Regions from separate parts of the Kitasatospora sp. NPDC088548 genome, predicted to be linked through region 1. Evidence: riboswitches for the same ligand, from Rfam matches in the RefSeq annotation. Region 1 holds a riboswitch; each other region holds the start of a gene.

Region 1 (4,312 bases):
GAGTCGAAGTCGATCCGCAGCTGGAAGAAGACGTCCTGCAGGCCCATCACGCCGAGGCCCACCGGGCGCCAGCGGGAGTTGGAGGCACCGGCCTCGGGGGTCGGGTAGAAGTTGATGTCCACCACGCGGTCGAGGAAGGTGACGGCGGTGCGGACGGTGGCGTCCAGGCGGTCCCAGTCCAGCGCGTTCAGCAGGTCGTCGGCGGTGGCGCCGGCGGCGACGTGGGCGCCGAGGTTGACCGAGCCGAGGTTGCAGACGGCGGTCTCGGAGTCGTCCGTGACCTCCAGGATCTCGGTGCAGAGGTTGGAGCTGTGCACCGTGCGGCCGGGCAGCGCGGTCTGGTTGGCGGCGCGGTTGGAGGCGTCCTTGAAGGTCATCCAGCCGTTGCCGGTCTGCGCCAGGGTGCGCATCATCCGGGCGTACAGGGTCTGCGCGGGGATGGTGCGGACGGCCTTGCCGGACTGCTCGGCCTTCAGGTACGCCTCGTCGAACTCGGCACCCCAGAGGTCGACCAGCTCGGGCACGTCGGCGGGGGAGAACAGCGACCAGTCGGCGTTGGCGTTGACCCGGCGCATGAACTCGTCCGGGATCCAGTGCGCCAGGTTGAGGTTGTGCGTGCGGCGCGCCTCCTCACCGGTGTTGTCGCGCAGCTCCAGGAACTCCTCGATGTCCGCGTGCCAGGTCTCCAGGTAGACGCAGGCCGCGCCCTTGCGGCGGCCGCCCTGGTTGACGGCGGCGACCGAGGAGTCGAGGGTGCGCAGGAACGGGACGATGCCGTTGGACTTGCCGTTGGTGCCCCGGATCAGGCTGCCGCGCGAGCGGATCCGCGAGTAGGACAGGCCGATGCCGCCGGCGTGCTTGGAGAGACGGGCGATCTGGGCGTACCGGGAGTAGATCGAGTCCAGGTTGTCCAGCGGGGAGTCGAGCAGGTAGCAGCTCGACATCTGCGGGTGCCGGGTGCCGGAGTTGAACAGGGTCGGGGAGGAGGTCAGGTACTCCAGCCGGCTCATCAGGCCGTACAGCTCGGCCACCTCGCGCACCGACTGCTCGTTGTCGCCGACCGCCAGGCCGCTGGCGACGCGGAGCAGGAAGTGCTGCGGGGTCTCGACCACCTTGCGGGTGATCGGGTGGCGCAGCAGGTAGCGGGACTGCACGGTGCGCAGGCCGAAGTACTCGAAGCGGTCGTCGCCCCGCGGGTCGACGAGCGCGTCCAGGGTCGCGGCGTGCTTGGCGACGAAGGCGGCGGTGGTGTCGCCGATCAGGCCCTCGGCGTGGCCGACCGCGACCGAGGCGGAGAAGGAGACCGAGCCCTGGCTGACCGCCTCGTCGACGATCTCCAGCGCGAGCAGGCGCGCGGCCAGCTTCGAGTACTGCGGGTCCTCGGCGATCATCGACGCGGCGGCGTCCACGGCCAGCCCGCGCAGCTCGGCGAAGTCCGAGCCGGCGTGGCGGCCGCGCAGCGCGGCGGCGGCGACATGGCCGGGGTCCACCTGGGGGAGATCGGCGCTGCGGTCGGTCAGCAGCCGGAGCAGCGCACCGCCGGGGTCGGAGACCGTCGGGTCGACGGGGGCGAAGCTGGAACCCTGGGCGGGCAGGGTGGCTGAGGCAGCGGTGGTCAAGGCGCTCTCTCCTGGCGGCGATCGGCGTCGGTGCATCGGGGTGCCGGACCGTTCGGGGCAGGGGAGCACGGCGCGAACGCCCGGTGGCGTCGCGCGACAGTGTCATCCCCGGCCCGCCCGCGAGGCCCGGACGTGGTGCAGTGCTTCGGGGCCTCTGCGGGGAGGCCGGTGGCACGCCGCCGGCAGGTACTCGGACTCGCGGGCCCTGCTTCCAGAGGCCCGCACACCGCTGCGGGGCAGTCCCGGACTCGCACCGGGTTCCCCTGCGTCGACAGCAGGAGTGAGCATACATCTAGTGGCGGTCGACTGTGGCGGCACCATATGTTGTGGCCGTCGTGTCGCGAGCCCGGACAGGCTCGGCGGGGCGTCAGTGCTTCAGGTAGACCTTGTAGGTGCTGGAGTCGCCCGTCGGCGAGGTGAACTGGGCGATCAGCCGGTACTGTCCGCCGGCGGCCAGAGCGGCCGCCAGGGCGCGGTCCGTGGCAGCCGGCGCGGTGCTGTCGAGGACGACCATGGTGAACCAGCCGTCCCGGATGGCGGCCGCGCTGCCGTCGTCGCCGTGGTGCTGCACCCCGGCGGCGTCCCGGTAGTCGGTCCCGTTGCGCGCCGAGACCCACTGCTCAGGTGTACTGACGGTGCCCAGGTAGTACTCGGCGAGTCCGTCGACCTCGGTGAGGTAGCGGCCCTGTGGTTCGGCGTGCACCCGCAGGACGGCGAGCAGCCGCCCGGAGTCTGGCCCGTTCTGGTAGCGCAGCGCGGACTGTTCGAGGCCCAGCGCGAGCAGGGCGACCCACACCAGGATGCCCAGCTGCGGGTGGCGGAAGTGCGCGCCGACCAGCCGGGTGAGGCCGACCCCGGCCAGCGGGGCGGCGAGCAGCATCCCGAAGCCGAGGTGGCGGAACATCGCCCCGGAGGAGCCCAGCGCCAGGTGGATCGCCGGGACCAGCAGCGCGGTGGCGGTCAGCGCGGTGCCCAGCAGCGCGCGCTGGGCCCGGGTGGTGGTGACGCCGCCGTTCTCCGGGGACTCGTGCATCTGCTCGCGGCGGACGTAGGCGATCGTGCCGGCCACCGCCAGGACGGTGAACAGGCCGCCCCACTGGACGGTGTCCAGGAGGATCCCGCCGACCGTGCGGCCGGCCTGGCCGCGGGCCGGGGACCATCCCGCGATCGTGCCGAGTACGCCGAAGGGGAGCAGCGCGCCGGCCGTGCCGGCGGCGAGCAGCAGCGCGCGCAGGGCGGCCGGGCCGAGCCGCCGGTGCGGCCAGGCGGTGGCCAGCGCGAGGGCGGCCAGGGCGGGCATGGCGAGCGTCGAGGCGTACGCGACCGCGCAGGCGAGGGCGGCGGCCGGTGCGGCGAGCAGGACCAGGGCCACCGGGCGGCGGGCGGTGAACACCGTGATCCAGGCCGCGAGGGCGACCAGAAGAACGGCCGGCGCCTCGGGGGCGGCGTAGAAGCCGACGACGACGGTCGACTGCACCACCGCGTAGGCGGCGATGGAGCAGATGGCCACCCGCTCGTTGAAGAGCCGGCGGGTCAGCGAGTACAGCAGCACGGTGGTCAGCAGGGCGAAGCAGAGACTGAGTACCCGGGCGCCGAAGATGCCGTTGGCGTTGGCGGCGGCGCCGGCCAGCGGCGGGTACAGCCAGGGCGAGCCGGGTGTCCGGCCGACCAGGTCGGAGGTGACGGCGGTGCCGTGCAGCAGGTGGGCGAGCTGCTGGCGGCCGGCCACCATGGTCGCGGCCTCGTCGGGGTGCGCGGCGGCCAGCAGGCGCAGCGAGAGCGCGGCCTGGACGATCAGCACGGCGAGCAGCAGACCGCGGGCTATCCAGCGGCGCCGGGGGCTGGGGGCCGGGTCCCAGCCGATCGCGGGGACCTGCGGGATGGTGTACGGCGCCAGCTCGACGGCCTGGTTGTCGTCCTCGGGGGCGGCGGTGCCCCGCTCGGCGGCGGGCCGGGGCAGGGTGTCCGCGTCCGGCCGGGGGCGGCTGCTCCCGGCGCGCGTCGCGGTGCCGCCGGGGGCAGGGACGGGGCTGTCCGGGGTCAGGGGTGGCTCGGAGGCCGCGCTCATCGTGGGTTCCTGATGTCGAAGCCGTAGCGGGGGTCGGCCACGCGTTGCCTGAAGGCGGCGAGGGTGTCCGGGACGGCCTCGACGCGCCAGTCCGCCCGCTTGACGATGTTGAACCAGACGAAGCCGATGACGTCGTCGTGCGCTTCGAGGCCGGAGAAGAGCTGGTCTATGTCCGCGCGCTGGCGTTTGCCCTGCTCCGAGGCGGTCTCGCTGATGAAGAAGGGCTTCTTGCTGAAGGTGCGGATCTCGGCCATGGTGGGCCCGTACAGGGTGTCGAAGGTCTTCGGGCCGGTGCGGGTGAAGTAGCCGGTCATGCCGGCCCAGTCGACGTAGGTGTCGCCGGGGTAGTACGGCGCCAGCCGGGTGTTGGGCGCGGGGTCGGTGATGTTCGGGCTCCAGACCCAGATGACATTGGTCGCGCCGGCCCGGTCGAAGATGTCGTGGACGTGGCGCCAGGCCGCGACGAAGTCCTCAGGGCTGGCGGCCTGCCGCCCCCACGGGTACCAGTCGCCGTTCATCTCGTGCGCGATGCTGACGGCGATGGGCAGGTCGAGCCTGGCCACGGCCTTGGCCACGCCCCGGACGTAGTCGTCGGTCTCGCCGGCCGCGATCCCCGCCAGCGAGT
Region 2 (4,312 bases), on a different contig from region 1:
TCTCGGGCCAGCCACGGGTCTTCAGGCCGCAGTCGGGGTTGACCCAGAGCCGCTCGGCGGGGATGGCCGCCAGTCCGGCCCTGAGCAGGGCCGCGGCCTCCTCGGTGCTCGGCACCCGGGGCGAGTGGATGTCGTAGACGCCCGGGCCGACCTCACGCGGGTAGCCGGCCTCGGCCAGCTCGTGCGCGACCTGCATGTGCGAACGGGCCGCCTCCAGGGAGATCACGTCGGCGTCGAGGTCGTCGATCGCGGTCATGATCGCGCCGAACTCCGCGTAGCACATGTGGGTGTGGATCTGGGTGTCCGCGCGCACCCCGGAGGTGGAGAGCCGGAAGGACTCGGTGGCCCACGCCAGGTAGCCGGGGCGGCCCGCCGCGCGCAGCGGCAGCGTCTCGCGCAGGGCGGGTTCGTCGACCTGGACGACGGCGGCGCCGGCCGCCTCCAGGTCGGTGACCTCGTCGCGCAGGGCGAGGGCGACCTGGCGGGCGGTGTCGGCGAGCGGCTGGTCGTCGCGGACGAAGGACCAGGCGAGCATGGTGACCGGGCCGGTGAGCATGCCCTTGACCGGACGGTCCGTCAGGTCCTGGGCGTAGCGGAACCACTCGACGGTCATCGGGTGGGGCCGGGAGACGTCGCCGGCCAGCACCGGCGGGCGGACGTAGCGGGTGCCGTAGGACTGCACCCAGCCGTGCTGGGTGGCCAGGTAGCCGCTCAGCTGCTCGGCGAAGTACTGGACCATGTCGTTGCGTTCGGGCTCGCCGTGGACCAGGACATCGATCCCGGCCTTCTCCTGGTAGGCGATCACCTCGCGGACCTCGGCGCGCATCCGGTCCTGGTAGGTGCCGGTGTCGATGCGTCCGGCGCGCAGGTCGGCGCGGGCGGTGCGCAGCTCGGTGGTCTGCGGGAAGGAGCCGATGGTGGTGGTCGGCAGCAGCGGCAGGCCGAGGCGGGCGCGCTGGGCCCCGGCGCGCTCGGGGTAGGCCTGGGCGCGGCGGGCGTCCTCGGCGGTGGTGGCGGCGACCCGGGCGCGGACGGCGGGGTCGTGGGTGAGCGCGGAGGCGGCGCGGGAGGCCAGGTCGGCCCGGTTGGCGGCGAGTTGGGCCGCCACGGTGTCGGTGCCCTCGCGCAGGCCCCGGGCGAGGGTGGTGATCTCGTCGGTCTTCTGGCGGGCGAAGGAGAGCCAGCGGGCGACCTGCGGGTCGAGGTCACGCTCGGCGGCGGCGTCCAGCGGGACGTGCAGCAGCGAGCAGGACGCGGCGACGTCCACCCGGTCGGCGAGGCCGAGGAGCGTGCCGAGGGTGGAGAGCGACTTCTCCAGGTCGTTGAGCCAGATGTTGCGGCCGTCGACGACGCCGGCGACCAGGCGCTTGCCGGGCAGGCCGCCGACGGCGGCGAGGTCGTCGAGGTTGGCCGCGCCGGGGCCGGTGAAGTCGAGCCCGACGCCCTCGATCGGGGCCCTGGCCAGGACGGGCAGGGCCTCGCCGGCCCGGTCGAAGTAGGTCGCGACCAGCAGCCTGGGCCGGTCGGTGAGCCCGCCGAGCTCCCGGTAGACGCGGGCGGCGGCGGAGAGTTCGGCGGGTGTGCGGTCCTGGACGAGGGCGGGCTCGTCGAGCTGGACCCACTCGGCTCCGGCGGCGCGCAGGTCGGCGAGGAGTTCGGCGTAGACGGGCAGCAGCCGGTCCAGCAGGGTGATGGGCCGGAAGTCGGCGGCGACCCCGGGGGCGGGCTTGGCGAGCAGCAGGTAGGTGAGCGGGCCGACCAGGACCGGGCGGGCGGTGTGGCCGAGGGCGATCGCCTCGCGCAGCTCGCCGACCGGCTTGGCCGGGTTGGCGGCGAAGACCGTGTCCGGTCCCAACTCGGGTACGAGGTAGTGGTAGTTGGTGTCGAACCACTTGGTCATCTCCAGCGGCGCCACCTGCTGGGTGCCGCGGGCCATGGCGAAGTAGCCGTCCAGCGGGTCGGCGTCGACGGCGGCGCGGTGCCGGGCGGGGATCGCGCCGACCGCCACCGTGGTGTCCAGCACCTGGTCGTAGAGCGAGAAGTCCCCGGTGGGGACTTCGGTGACACCGGCCTCGGCGAGCCGTCGCCAGGTGTCGCGCCGCAGGTCCGCGGCGGTGGCGTGCAGGTCGGCGGCGGTGACGCGGCCGGCCCAGTAGCCCTCGACCGCCTTCTTCAGCTCCCGGTTCGGCCCCTGCCTCGGGTAGCCATACACGGTGGCCTGCGGGGTGGTGGAACTCGTTGACACGGAACTCTCCTTCGCGAGTCGCGCTGCGATCCCGGGAGAGCACGAGGAGGCGAAGGTACGACAGGGGTGCGCGACACCAGGATGTGCCCGCCCGCTCCGCCGACCCGCCCTCGAGGTCACCGAGATCACCGCATGCGGGGTGCACGCGGGCAGTGGCAGGTCTTCGGACTCGCGGGCACGCCGGGCCTGTCGGCCTTCTCCGGCACCTACTGGCCGTCGCTTCCCGGACCCCGACGGGGCCCAGTGCATGTGACGGCGGTCGTTCCCACTCACCGCTGCGGGGCAGTCCCGGATTCACACCGGGTTCCCTCTTACGACGCCATGCCTGGAGGACATGACGAACCAACTGCACCGCACAGACTAGGGCCCGCGGGGCCCGCCGTCACCGTCCGTCCGGATACCGGATGGTCGGATGAGACCGATTCCGGGCAGGTAACCGCCTCAGCCACGCTGTCACCCGGCCCCGTCGGCGGTCGCGGTGCGGTAGAAATCGGCTGCGGTGACGGTGGCGGGGACGCCGAGTTCGGCGGCGACCGCGGTGATCGCGGTGGCGCCGACGGCGAGGTCGGCTTGGCCGTCGGTGGTGAAATGCGGTGCGATGAACGTCTCGTAGTGGGCTCGGGCTTCGTCCGCGGTGTGCCGGCCGAGGAACGTCCGGATGTGGCGCACCGTGGTGTCGGGTTCGTTGTGGATCACCTGCAGGGCACGCCGGTGGGCTCGTACGACGGCCTGGACCGCGGGGTCGTCCGGGTGGAGGTGGGTGGGGTCGACGGCCACGCCTACGGTGGGGATCCTGAAGTGGTCGCCGACCCAGGCCAGCACCTGCCAGCCGTACTCGGCGGCTACCGCTTCCGGTGCCATGGTGCTGCCGACCAGGGCGGCGTCGATCCCGCCCTCGTGCAGCCGGCGCAGGTCCATGCCGTAGTCGCCGGGCGGGCGGACGACGGTGTGGATGTCGCGGTCCGGGTCGAGGCCGGCCCGGCGCAGCACGATCCGGGTGAAGCACCCGGGTGCGGTGTGGGGGGCGTGCACCGCCAGCCGTCGGCCGGCCAGGTCGGCCAGGGAGGTCAGGCCGGGGCGGGCGAGGAACCAGAACAGCGGGCGGTGGGTGTTGACGCTGAGGGCGACCCAGGGGGTGCCGTCGGCCAGTCGGGACAGCAGTGCCCGGCCGAGCCCGATGGTGGCGCCGTGGCGCAGCCGCTCCTCGTCCCACGAGCAGCCGTCGTGCAGCGCGACGTGGACGCCTTCGTCGGCGTAGTAGCCCTGCTGGTCGGCGATGTAGGCGGCCAGTTCCTCGTGCAGGCCCCGCCCGACGTAGGCGAGATCGATCGTGTACATGAACGTTTTTCCTTGATCGTGCCGCCGCCGTACGCACAGGACGGCGGGGCGTCAGTACATGGACATCCCGCCGTTGACCGCGGCCGTGGTGCCGGTCATGACGGCGCTGTCCTCGCCGGCGTAGAAGGCGACCGCCCGGGCGACGTCGTCCGGGTGTGCCAGGCGGCCCAGGGGGGTGGCGGCCACCTGCCGACGCCTGTGCTCCTCGTCGAGCACATCCGCCGCCATGCGGGTGTCGTCCACCGGGCCGGGCTCGACGACGTTGACCGTGATGCCCAGCGGGCCCAGCTCCTGGGCGAGGTACCGGGCGAACTGCGCCAGTGCGGCCTTGGCCGTGCCCAGTGCGATCATGCCCTCCCGGGGCTGGCGGCTGAGGACGGTGCCGAGATAGACGATGCGTCCCCAGCCCTGTTCGGTCATGGCGGGCAGGACGGCCTTGGTGACCGCGAACGCCGCACGCAGCTCGTCGTCGAGCTTGCCGCCCAGCTCTTCCCACGTCATGTCCTGGAACGGCTTGACCACATACGGGGTGAGCGCGTTGTGCACGAGCACGTCGGTGCCGCCCCATGCCGCCCGGACCTGCTCGATCATGCTCTCGACCGCCGCTGCCTCGCGCACGTCGGCCTGCACGGCCATGGCCTGGCCGCCCGCGGCCTCGATGCCGGCCACGACCTTCCCGGCTGCCGTGCCGCTGTGCAGGTAGTTGACCACCACGCGCATCCCTCGTGC
Region 3 (4,312 bases), on a different contig from region 1:
CGAGCCCGCGCGGCTGCCCGGGGCCGTCGTCCTCGGCGTTGGTGTCGCCGGTGCGCCGGCCGTCGCCGCCCTGGTCGAGCGGGCGGCCGGCCTCGGCGCGGCCGCCGTGATCGTCCGCTCGCCGGTCGCCGTCGACGACACCGTCACCGCCGCCGTCGCCGGGAGCGGCGTGCCCGTCCTCGGCCTCACCCCCGGCGCCTCCTGGGCCCAGGTCGCCGCCCTGCTGCGGGCCCTGCTGGCCGTCGACGAGTTCGCGGGCGAGGACCTGGCGGGCGCCGGGGAGGACGTCGGCGGCCCGCTCTCCGGCGATCTGTTCGCCCTCGCCAACGCGATCGCCGCCCTCCTCGACGGGCCGGTCACCGTCGAGGACCGCGGCGGCAAGGTACTCGCCTTCTCCAGCCGCCAGGACGAGGGCGACCCGGCCCGGATCGCGACCATCCTGGACCGCCAGGTCCCCGCCGAGAAACTCCGCGACCTGGAGGCCCGGGGCGCCTTCCACGCGCTCTACCGCAGCGAGGGCCCGCTCTACGTCGACGGCGTCGCCGACAAACCCCGGGTGGCGATCGCCGTCCGGGCGGGCGGGGAGATCCTCGGCTCCATCTGGGTGGTCGTCCAGGACCGCCTGGGCCCCGACGGCGAGCACGCCCTGACCGAGGCCGCGAAGGTCGCCGCCCTCCACCTGCTGCGCCGCCGGGCCGGCGAGGACGTCGGCCACCGGCTCCGCGCCGACCTGCTGGCCACCGTCCTCGAAGGCGGCGCCGCCGCACCGCAGGCCGCCGCCCGGCTCGGGCTGACGGCCCAGCCCGCCTGCGTCCTGGCCCTGACGGTGCTCGGCGATTCCTCCGCCCCCGACCTGCTCGCCGCCGGCCACCGCTCCGGCGAGGCGCTCGCCCTGCACCTGGCCGCCGTCCACCCGCGCGCCGCCACCGCCTCGCTCGGCGGTGTGACCTACGCCGTCCTGCCGAGCGGCTCCGACGAGGCGGCCGTCCGGGTCGCCGACACCTTCCTCTCCCGGATCGCCCCCCGCGTCCCGGCGGTCATCGGCCTCGGCCGGCTCGCCGCCCACCCCGGCGAGCTGCCCCGCTCACGGGCCGACGCCGACCGCGCCCTGCGGGTGCTCACCGCCGGCGGCACGCCGCACCGCGTCGCCCATCTCTCCGACGTCTACGTCGCGTCGCTCCTCCTCGAACTCGCCGACCGGGTCCACGCCGAGGACGACCTCCCCGACAACCCCGTCGCCCGCCTGCGGGCCTACGACGCCGAACACCACAGCGCGCTCACCGAGACCCTCGCGGCCTGGCTGGACACCTTCGGCGACGTCGTCGCGGCCGCCGCCGCCGTCCACATCCACCCCAACACCTTCCGCTACCGGCTCAAGCGCCTCGCCGAGGTGGCGGACCTCGACCTCGCCGACCCCGGGGCCCGCTTCGAGGCCATGCTCCACCTCCGCCTCACCCCGCCCACCCCCTGACCGGGGCGCGGCTCTGCGTACGGGCCGCGGGTCGCCGCCCGGGGAGCTTCGGGGCGGAGCCGGAGGGAGCGGCACCCTGGACTTGCTAGGACGTCCGACTATATGGTCGTGGCCAAGGCCCGCAGTGCAGGGAAGCCGGTGTGAGTCCGGCACGGTCCCGCCACTGTGACCGGGGAGCGCGTCACCGCAGTACCAGCCACTGGCAGCCGGCCGGGAAGGCCGGGTGGCGCGCGCTGATCCGGGAGTCAGGATGCCGACTGCGGGTGTTCCGTGTTGTCCACGAGGATGGAGCAAACACGCATGGCACCGGTCTGTGTCCTTCCTGGCCCTGGTGATCCTGCGACGGTCGCGGCACGCACGTCACCCTGACGGCTCGCCGCGCCCGGCAGCACCCGCGTCCCGCACACCTGCGTGTCGGGCGGGCGTGCCGCCGTGCCCCGGTTCCCTCGGATCCCACCTGACATCCTGACGAGAGCAGGCTTGTGATGGTCCGTGAACTCACCCATTTCATCGGCGGAAAGCATGTCCCCGGTACGTCCGGGGTGTTCGGCGACGTGTACGACCCCAGCACCGGCACGGTCCAGGCGCGGGTACCGCTCGCCGGCCGGGCCGAGACCGAGGTGGCGATAGCCGACGCCGAACAGGCCCAGACCGAGTGGGCCGGCTGGAACCCGCAGCGTCGCGCCCGGGTGCTGCTGCGCTTCCTGCAACTCGTCGAGGCCGAACGCGAGCCGCTGGCCCGACTGCTCTCCGCCGAGCACGGCAAGACCGTCGCCGACGCCCACGGCGACCTGCAACGCGGCCTGGAGGTGGTCGAGTTCGCCGCCGGCGTGCCGCACCTCCTCAAGGGCGAGTTCACCGACGGCGCCGGCCCCGGCATCGACGTCCACTCGCTCCGCCGGCCGCTCGGTGTGGTCGCCGGCATCACCCCGTTCAACTTCCCCGCGATGATCCCGCTCTGGAAGGCCGCACCCGCCATCGCCTGCGGAAACGCCTTCCTCCTCAAGCCGTCCGAACGCGACCCCTCGGTGCCGCTGCGGCTGGCCGAGCTGTTCCTGGAGGCCGGCCTGCCGCCGGGCGTGCTGAACGTGGTCAACGGCGGCAAGGAGGCGGTCGACACCCTGCTCGACGACCCCCGGGTACAGGCCCTGGGATTCGTCGGGTCCACACCGGTCGCCCAGTACGTGTACGCCACGGCGGCGGCCCGCGGAAAGCGGGCGCAGTGCTTCGGCGGTGCCAAGAACCACCTGATCGTCATGCCCGACGCCGATCTCGACCAGGCCGCCGACGCGCTGATCGGTGCGGGCTACGGCTCCGCCGGCGAGCGGTGCATGGCCATCTCCGTCGCGGTGCCGGTGGGGGAGGAGACCGCCTCCGCCCTGGTCGCCAGGCTCACCGAGCGGATCGCCGCGCTGAAGGTCGGCGCCGCCCACGATCCCGAGGCCGATTTCGGCCCGCTCATCAGCCGGGACGCCCTGGAGCGGGTGCGCGGCCTCCTGGACCTCGGCGTCCAGGAGGGCGCCGAACTGGTGGTCGACGGACGCGAGTTGACCGTGCCCGGGTACGAGGGCGGCTACTTCCTCGGCGCCACGCTCTTCGACCGCGTCACCCCCGGGATGCGGATCTACCAGGAGGAGATCTTCGGCCCGGTCCTGTGCGTGGTCCGCGCCGCGGACTACGAGGAGGCGCTGCGGCTGCCGAGCGAGCACGAGTACGGCAACGGGGTGGCGATCTTCACCCGGGACGGCGACACCGCCCGGGACTTCTCCCGGCGGGTGAACACCGGTATGGTCGGTGTCAATGTGCCGATTCCGGTGCCGGTGGCGTACCACACCTTCGGCGGCTGGAAGCGCTCCGGGTTCGGCGACCTCAACCAGTACGGGCCGGACGCGATCCGCTTCTACACCCGGACCAAGACCGTCACCTCGTGCTGGCCCTCCGGGGTCAAGGAGGGCGCGAGTTTCACCATCCCCACGATGGGCTGAGGGCCGCTGTGCACAGGGAACTGACCGAGGATCAGCTCGCCATCGTCTCGACCACCAGGGACTTCGCGCAGGAGTGCCTTGCCCCGTACGCGGTGGAGTGGGACCAGAACAAGCACTTTCCCGTGGACGTCCTCGCCAGGGCGGCCGCTCTCGGGCTCGGCGGCGTCCACGTCCGCGAGGAGTGCGGCGGCTCCGGCCTGACCCGGCTGGACGCCGTCCTGGCCTTCGAAGCCCTCGCCACCGGCTGCCCCTCCATCGCCGGCTACACCTCCATCCACAACATGGTCGCCGGGATGATCGACCGCCACGGCACACCCGGGCAGCGGGCCCGCTGGCTGCCGGGCCTCTGCTCGATGCGCGACCTGGCGAGCTACTGCCTCACCGAGCCGGGCGCCGGCTCGGACGCCGCCGCACTCACCACCCGCGCCCGCCGCGACGGCGACCACTACGTCCTGGACGGCGTCAAGCAGTTCATCTCCGGCGCCGGGTCCTCGCAGGTGTACGTGGTGATGGCCCGCACCGGTGGCGAGGGGCCGCACGGCATCTCCGCGTTCGTCGTCGAACGCGGGGATCCGGGACTCTCGTTCGGGCCCAACGAGCGCAAGATGGGCTGGAACGCCCAGCCCACCCGCCAGGTGGTCCTGGACGGCGTCCGGCTGCCCGCGGACCGCCTGCTCGGGGTGGAGGGCGGAGGTTTCCGGATCGCCATGAACGGCCTCGACGGCGGCCGGCTCGGCATCGCCGCCTGCTCCCTCGGCGGGGCCCAGGACGCACTGGAACGGGCCACCAAGTACCTCGCCGAACGGGAGGCGTTTGGCGCCAGGCTCCTGCACGCCCAGGCCCTGCAGTTCCAGCT
Region 4 (4,312 bases), on a different contig from region 1:
GGGGGAGCGCGGCCTCTGCGCGGGCGGGGACATCCGCGCCATCTACGAGGACGCCCGGGCCGGCGGCACCGCCTCCCTCGGCTTCTGGCGCGACGAGTACCGCCTCAACGCCAGGATCGCCCGCTACCCCAAGCCGTACATCGCCGTGATGGACGGCATCGTGATGGGCGGCGGAGTCGGAATCTCCGCCCACGGCCGTGTCCGCGTCGTCACCGAACGCACCAGGATCGCCATGCCCGAGACCGGCATCGGCTTCGTCCCCGACGTCGGCGGCACCTACCTGCTCGCCCTCGCCCCGGGCGAACTCGGCACCCACCTCGCACTCACCGCCGCGACCGCCGGACCGGGCGACGCGCTGCTGTGCGGACTGGCCGACCTCCTCGTCCCCGCCGCGAAGCTGCCGTCGTTCCTCGCCGCGCTCACCGAGGAGGAGGTCACCGCCGCGGTGCACCGCCACGCCGCTCCCGTCCCCGCCGGCCCGCTCGCCGCACAGCTCGACTGGATCGACCACTGCTACGCCGCCGACACGGTCGAGGAGATCCTCGACCGCCTGCGCGCCAGCGGGGAGGGCGCGGCGAAGGAGGCCGCCGAGCAGATCGCCGCCAAGTCGCCCACCGCCCTCAAGGTGACCCTGCGCTCGCTGCGCCGGGCCCGCCGGCTCGGCCCGCTGGAGCAGGTCCTGGACCAGGAGTACCGGGTCTCCAGCGCGGCCCTGCGCTCGCCCGACCTGGTCGAGGGCGTCCGGGCCCAGGTGATCGACAAGGACCGCTCCCCACGCTGGTCGCCACCGGCCCTGGAGGCCGTGACCGAGGACGACGTGGACCGCTTCTTCACCCCGCTGGGCCCGCAGGAGCTGGGCCTCGGCACCACCACCGCATGGGAGGAACGCTGGTGACCATCCGCACGATCGCCTTCGTGGGACTGGGCAACATGGGCGGCCCGATGGCCGCGAACCTCGTCAGGGCCGGCCACCGGGTGACCGGCTTCGACCTCGACCCCGACGCCCTGCGCCGCGCCGAGGCGGCCGGCGTGCCGGCCGCCGCCTCCGCGCCGGCCGCCGTGGCCGACGCGCAGCTGGTGATCACCATGCTGCCCGCGGGCCGCCAGGTCCTCGACCTCTACCGGGACGGCGGACTGCTGGCCGCGGCCGAGCCCGGAACCCTGTTCGTCGACTGCTCGACCATCGACGTGGCCGACGCCCGCGAAGCGCACGCGGCGGCCCTCGCGGCGGGCCACCGGGCGCTGGACGCGCCGGTCTCCGGCGGTGTGACCGGTGCGAGCGCCGCGAGCCTCACCTTCATGGTCGGCGCGGCGGAGGCGGACTTCGCCGCCGCCCTGCCGGTCCTGGAGGCGATGGGCCGCAAGGTCGTGCACTGCGGCCCGTCCGGCGCCGGGCAGGCCGCGAAGATCTGCAACAACATGATCCTCGGGATCTCGATGATCGCCGTCAGCGAGGCCTTCGTCCTCGGCGAGCACCTCGGCCTGAGCCACCAGGCGCTGTTCGACGTGGTCTCGACCGCCTCCGGCCAGTGCTGGGCGCTCACCAGCAACTGTCCAGTGCCCGGTCCGGTGCCCGCCAGCCCCGCCAACCGGGACTACCGGCCTGGCTTCGCCGCCGCGCTGATGGCCAAGGACCTCGGCCTGGCCGCCGACGCCGCGAAGGCCGCCGGTGTTCCGGTGGAACTGGGCTCCCACGCGGCCGAGCTGTACGCCGGGTTCGCCGCGGACCAGGGTGCCGGGCTGGACTTCTCGGCGGTCATCAACACCATCAGGGAGAGCGCGAAGTGACGGGCCACGAGCCGGTCCTGGCGGAGGTGTTCTGACCCGTGAGGCCGGGGTCGGGGTCGGGGCCGGCGAGTGGCCGGCCCTTGACCCCTTCTCCGCACGACCGACATGATGAGCCGTCATGTACTGACTCCGCCGCTGGGGGAAGTCCGGTCCGAGTCCGGCGCTGACCCGCAACGGTAGGCCGCCGACGGCTGTCGGCGGCGAGCCCGAGGACCCGTCGGCGGAGGCGTGTGTTCCCTCCTCCCGTCGTGGTCTGCGGGCCGGAGTTCCCAGGGCTGCCCGGTTCCGCACCGGCGGCCGGGCGGGGACCCCGTGCGCCCGGGCCCGGAAAGGCGTCCCATGCCCACGCTCCGCCGCTCCCTCGGTCTGCTCGCGATACCCGCGCTCGTCCTGACCGCCGTGCTTCCGGCGTCCGCCGCCCAGGCGGCCCCGGCCCCGGCTCCGGCTCCGGTCTCGGCGACCGTCCGTCCCGACGCCGCCGCGGCCGGCTGGCTCGCCCGCCAACTCGTCGACGGAGACCACTTCGAGACCGTCTTCGACGGCACCGCCTACCCCGACCAGGGGCTGACCATCGACGCCGTGCTGGCCTTCGCCGCCTCCCACAGCTCCGACCAGGCCGCCGCGAAGGCCACCGCCTGGCTCGCGCAGCCCGGGATCATCAGCGGCTACCTCGGCGACGGCACCACCGAGGCGTACGCCGGGGCCACCGCCAAGCTGCTGCTCGCCGCCGAGGTCCGCGGCGAGGACGTCCACGGCTTCGGCGGTGTCGACCTCCCGGCCCGGCTCCGCTCGCTCCAGAGCCCGAGCGGCCGCTTCTCCGACCGCTCCCAGTGGGGCGACTACAGCAACGCCTTCGGCCAGTCCCTGGCGGTGATCGCCCTCCAGCGCACCCCGGACGGCGCCCCGGCCGCCGCCGTCGACTTCCTCGCCGGCAGCCAGTGCCCGGACGGCGGCTTCCCCGTCGCCTTCGGCCAGACCACCTGCGCGGGCGACCCGGACGCCACCGCGCTCGCCGTCCAGGCCCTTGCCGCCACCGGCCGCACCGCCAAGGCGAACGCCGGACTCGGCCGGCTGACCGCCCACCAGAACACCGACGGGGGGTTCGCCGCAGCCGGCGCGACCACCTCCAACGCCAACACCACCGGACTAGCCACCCAGGCCCTGCTGTCCACCGGACGGCTCGGCGCGGGTCTCAAGGGCTGGAGCAGCCTGGTCAAGCTCCAGCAGGACTGCGCCGCCGACGCCGCCGTCCGCGGCGCGGTCGCGTACGACGCGTCCGGGTTCAGCCAGGCCAACGGAGCCCGGGCCACCGCGCAGGCCGTCCTGGGTCTGTCCGGCACCCCGCTGGCCGCCCTCTCCGCCCACGGCGCGCGCCCGGCAGCCCCGGTCCTGGCCTGCCCGGCACCGGCCGGCCGCTGAAACCGCCGAAACCGCCGATCCCGTGAGGAGCCTTTCGATGACCCGCACCCCTGCCCCGGCCCCGGCCCGCCGGATCCGCCGCACCGTCGGTTCGGTCGCCGCCGTCGCGGCCCTGACCGCCGGCCTGCTCGGCGTCTCCGCCGCCCAGGCGCCGCGGGCGAGTGCCACCGCCTGCACCGGTACGACCGGCGTGACCGTCGTCGTCGACTTCACCGCGCTCGGCGGCGGAATCGAGACCGGCTGCGCCCCCGGCGACCCGGCCAGCGGCCTGGCCGCACTGACCGGCGCCGGCTTCCCGTACGCCTTCCACCCGCGCTACCCGGGCTTCGTCTGCAAGATCAACGCTCTCCCCGCCACCTGCACCAACCCCACCGGCACCGCCTACTGGTCGTACTGGCACGCCCAGCACGGCGGCCCGTGGTCGTACAGCTCGCTGGGCGCCGGAAGCTACGACCCGGCCCCCGGGGACGTCGAGGGCTGGTCCTTCGGTGCCGGTGCCCAGCCGGGTATCACCGCGCCCTGATCCCCACCGGGCCGATCCGCCTCGGTGCTCCGGCTGGAACGGAGAAATCCGGCTGGAGCACCAGGAGGCCCGTCATGGTGCCGGCTCCACCCATTGGGCACGCCAGGCGGGCGGAGCGAACGGATCCGCGAAATACTGGGTCTCGCGGGCGACCTTTCCATCGCGGAATTCCATCACGCTGACGGTGGGTACCGGTTTTCCGTCGTAGTCGAGCACGTATTCGGTGATCCAGAGGTCCCCGCTGCCGAGAATCCGGCGGATGGTGAAGCCGAGCCTGGCCGGGTGGTGTGAGCGCAGCGCCTGCAGGTTGTGGCGGCCGTGGATGCGCTCACCCGACTGGGGATAATCAACGATGACGTCGTCGTGGTAGATCTCGTGCTCGGTGTCCTGGTCCCCCGCGGCGGACGCTGCCCAGTGCCGATCCAGCGCCGCTCGGGTCTCCTGGTGCCCCATCGTGTTCCCTCCGATCACAGCGGTGTCGGACGAGGCGCACATCCGGTGTGCCGGCCTCCTGCCGACCACCGTAACCCCGGCGGCGGTCCCGCCGCCGAGCATGGTTTCCGGACGGTCATCCCGGCGGCC

The links. Region 1 has a riboswitch for cobalamin ahead of ACIP82_RS21420 (ribonucleoside-diphosphate reductase subunit alpha). Riboswitches for the same ligand answer to the same signal wherever they lie in the genome.
Region 2: linked by a shared signal. The riboswitch ahead of metE (5-methyltetrahydropteroyltriglutamate--homocysteine S-methyltransferase) and the one ahead of ACIP82_RS21420 (ribonucleoside-diphosphate reductase subunit alpha) in region 1 are both predicted to bind cobalamin.
Region 3: linked by a shared signal. The riboswitch ahead of ACIP82_RS20715 (CoA-acylating methylmalonate-semialdehyde dehydrogenase) and the one ahead of ACIP82_RS21420 (ribonucleoside-diphosphate reductase subunit alpha) in region 1 are both predicted to bind cobalamin.
Region 4: linked by a shared signal. The riboswitch ahead of ACIP82_RS20735 (peptidase) and the one ahead of ACIP82_RS21420 (ribonucleoside-diphosphate reductase subunit alpha) in region 1 are both predicted to bind cobalamin.

What each region holds. Positions count from the first base shown of each region.
Region 1 is NZ_JBIVMI010000016.1:127,124-131,435, forward strand. It holds gene ACIP82_RS21420 (ribonucleoside-diphosphate reductase subunit alpha) at 1-1,595, opposite strand, end outside; cobalamin riboswitch at 1,783-1,914, opposite strand; gene ACIP82_RS21425 (glycosyltransferase family 39 protein) at 1,987-3,687, opposite strand; gene ACIP82_RS21430 (glycoside hydrolase family 26 protein) at 3,684-4,312, opposite strand, start outside.
Region 2 is NZ_JBIVMI010000015.1:181,328-185,639, reverse strand. It holds gene metE (5-methyltetrahydropteroyltriglutamate--homocysteine S-methyltransferase) at 1-2,245, opposite strand, end outside; cobalamin riboswitch at 2,382-2,607, opposite strand; gene ACIP82_RS20755 (ABC transporter substrate-binding protein) at 2,699-3,583, opposite strand; gene ACIP82_RS20750 (SDR family NAD(P)-dependent oxidoreductase) at 3,635-4,312, opposite strand, start outside.
Region 3 is NZ_JBIVMI010000015.1:172,115-176,426, forward strand. It holds gene ACIP82_RS20710 (PucR family transcriptional regulator) at 1-1,471, shown strand, start outside; cobalamin riboswitch at 1,601-1,726, shown strand; gene ACIP82_RS20715 (CoA-acylating methylmalonate-semialdehyde dehydrogenase) at 1,957-3,456, shown strand; gene ACIP82_RS20720 (acyl-CoA dehydrogenase family protein) at 3,465-4,312, shown strand, end outside.
Region 4 is NZ_JBIVMI010000015.1:176,903-181,214, forward strand. It holds gene ACIP82_RS20725 (enoyl-CoA hydratase/isomerase family protein) at 1-895, shown strand, start outside; gene mmsB (3-hydroxyisobutyrate dehydrogenase) at 898-1,788, shown strand; cobalamin riboswitch at 1,896-2,025, shown strand; gene ACIP82_RS20735 (peptidase) at 2,128-3,207, shown strand; gene ACIP82_RS20740 (flagellar hook-length control protein FliK) at 3,245-3,730, shown strand; gene ACIP82_RS20745 (nuclear transport factor 2 family protein) at 3,803-4,312, opposite strand, start outside.